DNA from 2 places in the Borborobacter xinjiangensis genome. Region 2 is predicted to be linked to the other one. Evidence: predicted binding sites of a transcription regulator. Region 2 holds the regulator's gene; the other holds the start of a gene.
The links. Region 2 encodes LexA, which represses DNA repair genes until DNA is damaged. Its sites were predicted from a motif close to TGTTCNNNNTGTGTTCNG; they were not measured.
Positions count from the first base shown of each region.

Region 1: the regulator LexA is predicted to act here: its motif matches at 910-927, upstream of ACLKMW_RS01015 (ATP-dependent helicase).

Region 1 is NZ_JBLLVA010000001.1:219,148-221,546, forward strand. Features, by position in the region: gene ACLKMW_RS01015 (ATP-dependent helicase) at 1-869, opposite strand, end outside; gene ACLKMW_RS01020 (dienelactone hydrolase family protein) at 1,031-1,906, shown strand; gene ACLKMW_RS01025 (hypothetical protein) at 2,013-2,216, opposite strand; gene ACLKMW_RS01030 (thioesterase family protein) at 2,398-2,399, opposite strand, start outside.
Region 2 is NZ_JBLLVA010000005.1:94,793-97,191, forward strand. Features, by position in the region: gene ACLKMW_RS08380 (ComEC/Rec2 family competence protein) at 1-361, shown strand, start outside; gene lexA (transcriptional repressor LexA) at 647-1,366, opposite strand; gene ACLKMW_RS08390 (PilZ domain-containing protein) at 1,485-2,102, opposite strand; gene ACLKMW_RS08395 (PAS domain-containing protein) at 2,248-2,399, opposite strand, start outside.

The DNA.
Region 1 (2,399 bases), on a different contig from region 2:
TCGGCCGCAGGATGCGATTGCTTCGGCCGCTGCGCCAAAAGCCGCAGCCACATATATTGGGCGGTGTTGGTGTCCTGATACTCGTCGACGAGAATATATTTGAACTTGCGATGATATTCGGCCAGCACGTCATGGTGCTGGCGGAAAATGCGGATCGGATGACACAGGAGGTCGCCGAAATCGCAGGCGTTGAGGGTGATCAGCCGCTCCTGATAGGCCTGGTAGAGCTGGCGGCCCTTGCCGTTGGCGAAGGCGCGAGCGTCGCCTTCCGGGATTTCCGACGGGCCAAGGCCCTTGTTCTTCCAGCCGTCGATCATCATGGCAAACTGCCGCGCCGGCCAGCGCTTGTCGTCGAGCCCTTCGGCCTGGATGAGTTGCTTGATCAGGCGGATGACATCGTCGGTGTCGAGAATTGTGAAGCCGGACTTCAGCCCGGCAAGCTCGGCGTGGCGGCGCAGGATCTTCACGCCGATCGAATGGAAGGTGCCGAGCCAGGGCATGCCCTCGATCGCCTCGCCGACCAGCAGGCCGACGCGGTTCTTCATTTCGCGCGCCGCCTTGTTGGTGAAGGTGACAGCGAGAATCTGCGAAGGAAAGGCGCGGCCGGTCGCCAATATGTGCGCGATGCGCGTGGTGAGCACGCGCGTCTTGCCGGTGCCGGCGCCGGCAAGCACCAGAACCGGGCCTTCCGTGGTTTCGACGGCTAGACGCTGCTCCTCGTTCAAGCCGCTCAGATAGTCGGGTGCTTGCGGCCGCCGCGCGGCCATGGCACGCGCGGCAATACCGGACGGCGCGCCGGCCGGTGCAGGCGCACCGCGTGGAGACGGCTCCTCGTCGAAAAAGGGTATGTCGTCGGGAAAGTCTGACATCAGCTTGGAATGTAGTGATTCGGCACCGAAAGACCAGCAGTGTTGCGGTTTTGTGCTCGCCGCGTCGATTTATGTGCGATGGCCGCTTCACCGATCCTTGACTGGACCGTCGAGGTCGAGCGCCTATCCTCTTCGGATGTCGAAATGTTGGGAGGAGCGAGATGACCGAACTGCATATCACGCAAGCGATGATCGACGCCTATGACGAATATACGCATCTGTCGCTGGACCGGCGCAAATTCATGGACAAGCTGACCAGGCTCGCCGGTTCCGGGGCGGCCGCGGCCGCGATTGCGCCGCTGCTGGCTGCCAATGCGGCACATGCAGCCATGATTGCCGAAGACGATGCGCGGCTGAAGGCCGAGGACATCACCTATCCAGGTGCGAAGGGCGACGTGAAAGCCTATCTGGTGCGGCCGGCCGACCAAAGTGGCAAGCTTGGCGCGGTCATCGTCATTCATGAAAACCGCGGTCTGAACAACCATATCCGCGATGTCGCCCGGCGCATCGCGCTCGAAGGTTTCCTGGCGCTTGCGCCCGATTTCCTGTCGCCGCTCGGCGGCACACCGGCCGATGAAGATGCGGCGCGCGACATGTTCAAAGAGCTTGATGCCGGCCAGACGATCGCCAACGGCGTTGCGACGGTCGCTTTCCTCAAAGAGCACGAGAGCAGCAATGGCAAGGTCGGCGCGGTCGGCTTCTGCTGGGGAGGCGGCGCGGTGAACGATCTCGCCGTCAACGCGCCGGATCTCAGCGCCGGCGTCGCCTATTACGGCCGACAGGCTGAGGCAGAGGATGTGGCGAAGATCAAGGCGCCGCTGCTCTTGCACTATGCCGGCCGCGACGAGCGCATCAATGCCGGCATCGACGCCTATAAGGCGGCGCTCGAGGCGGCCGGCAAGGAGTTTACGGTCTATGTTTATGAGGGGGCGCAGCACGCCTTCAACAACGATACGTCGGAAGCCCGCTACGATGCTCAGGCGGCGGGTCTTGCCTGGGAACGAACGATAGCGTTCTTCAAGGAGAAACTGGCGTAACCGGTTGCGGATACCCGGGGCTGTTGGTTAACGCAATCTCCTGGACTCGCATCCGCTGCAATGCGGCTGGAAAGCGTCTGGCAGTGGCCAGCCGGCGAAAACTGAATCAAATATTATTTGGGCGCCTCTTGTTCCGGGCAGTCTTCAGGATGGCGCGCGCATAGATCATCTTCATCGGAATAGGTTCGCGAAGACGTTCTATGCGATAAAGCTCGTTATTTATTGTCTTCAGCGCACGCCAGAAGTCGTAATCACTGAGCGTATGGTCGGACGCCAGGCGGCTGGACATCTGAGCGACATCTATTTTCATTCCAGTCCTCCGAACGGCGCCGCCCGTCGCCGATCCGATATTGAGTCGTCGAGACTGGGATTGTGGCCCTGACCGGGCCGATTTCAAGCGGCCCCGATGCGTCAAACTGTGCAAAAACCCTTAAGGTTAACGTTTCATTTACCATTAAAATTTTAATAAAATCAGCGACTTCCGTAAGAATTC
Region 2 (2,399 bases):
AGTGATTGCACATGCGCTTGACGCGGCATCAGCCAAACCTGCATGCGGACAGGCGGCCGTAGTAGTGGTCGATGATGCGACGGCGAGTAATGTATGCGAAAACCGTCGGACGCTGGTGGTCACCAAACGCGAGCTTGCGAGATATGGGAGCGCTGCAATCCAATTATCCGAGGCAGCGACTGGTTCACGAGCCGAAATCAGCTTTGCCATTAGCCGTCCGTATCGTCCGTGGCATACTCAACGGCGCTTCTCGCGCGAGGCTCGTGGATTGCCGCCCTACCGCCGAAAGGCGCCTCGGCGGGCAAATGCGTCTAATGCAGATGCAACAACCAGTTCGGGAGACAGTCGGACGCTCAAATAAACGGACACGAGCAACAGCACATCTCACCCCAAGCGCCCCGGTCTCGCGTAAACGCACTCAAGTGGTATCCGGTGATGCCAGCGATTAGCCGAGGCCAGGGCATGACCGTAAGAGTGTAAGCCGGTTTCCGAAAGAATTCCTGGGTGTCGATTGGGGCGCATGGCGCTCCAAGGAGTAAAAGCTGGGGCGCAGAAGCTCCCGCAATCTCACCCTGTCATCTGGAAGCGAAGGGCTGGCCTCAACGCAATCGAGACCAGGGAAGGCGCACCTGCCGCCGAAAGACCCTCAGTAGCGGCGGATCAACCCGACCAGCTTACCCTGCACCTTCACGCGATCCGGTCCGAAAATGCGCGTCTCATAGGCCGGATTGGCCGCCTCCAGCGCGATTGACGCGCCCTTGCGGCGAAACCGTTTCAGCGTCGCCTCTTCCTCATCCACCAATGCCACGATGATCTCGCCAGGATTGGCGGTGCTGGCATTGCGAATGATAACCGTATCTCCGTCGAAAATGCCGGCCTCGATCATCGAGTCGCCCTTGACCTCCAGAGCGTAATGTTCGCCGCCGGCGATCATCTCCGGCGGCACGGAGATGGAATGGGTCTTGTGCTGGATTGCGTCGATCGGCACGCCGGCGGCGATGCGCCCCATCACCGGAATCGAAACGGAGGCGTTTGAATCGTCGTTCTCCGCCACAGGCCCGCGAGCAGGCTCGGGCGAGCGGCGCCCAAGGCTGCCTTCGATGACGCTTGGCGAAAACTTCGCGCGTTGCGGCGCAAGACCGGGCGCGATGGAATCGGGCAGGCGCAGAACTTCCAGCGCCCGAGCCCGATTGGGCAAGCGCCTGATGAAGCCTCTTTCCTCCAAGGCGGTGATCAGCCGATGGATGCCGGATTTCGAAGCAAGATCCAGAGCCTCCTTCATCTCGTCGAAGGAGGGTGGTATGCCCGACTCCTTCAGGCGTTCATGAATGAAGACGAGAAGCTCGTGTTGTTTGCGCGTGAGCATCGCCACCCCGAAGAATCAAAGAAAAACAAACCCGGAACAAACACTATCTGTTCCAGTTGTGTTCCGCAACCGTTTAAATCGGTGAAAAGTGGGAGAGAGACGCGTCTCGGAGCGCAGATCAGGAAAGGCTTCGGCTGAACTCGGCATCCAGCGATTCCGGCCGCTGTATGACGGCGAATTCGATAGCCACGCCATCCTCGAAATGGCGTACCACCTGTCCACGCATCGTTCCGAGCGTGACCTGAACGCCTAGGGCCGGCTTTACGCTGATTTCGATCGCAGCGCCCGACAGCGACAGATCGATGATCCGGCACTGATATTGTCGCCCGTCGGTGAGTTGCAATGTGCTCATTGGATTGCGCGGTGCGACACGCTCATGGCGGCGGTCTTCCGGCAGGTCGAGTTCATGCTTGTTGGCAAGCCATGTCAACTGTGCGGCGAGTTTGTCCTTCTTGCGGTCGGAGGCGATGATCGTCATCGCAAATCCGTCTTGCATAGTGCGGGTCACGACCCCCTCGACGCGGCCGATATGATCGATATAGGCGATGACTTTTTCGCCGGGGTTGCCGATGCGGTCGCAACGCAGCGCGACATTGCCCGGTGACATATCGACCACCTGGCAGGGGTGTTCCGTGCGATCTTCGAGCATGAAGCGGCCATAGATTTTCACGCGGACGCGTTGAAAGCCGCGCTTTTCTACCGCAGTTGGCGCCTGGTGGATCGCCGCCGCCCTCATGATGCCCCTGTTCGCTCGAATTCCCGCATGGCTGCGCCAGTTTCTAGCCGCTAAATTACGCCACACTGGTTAACGAGCCGTAGCCACGAGGGCGGCAGCGTGCCGTCGTCATTGGGCCACGCCAGGGGACTGCAAGGGCAGGGATCTACTCGTCGAGCCCGCCGGGAAGCACGACGAGGTGACGTATGCGTCGGCCACCACGGAGAGAATCAGCCGATTCCGAGAGCGTTTTCTGGCTGGGGGCGAGCGGCGGCACGGTGACGGCTGGACGGTTTTTCAGGAACATCGGCTCACAGT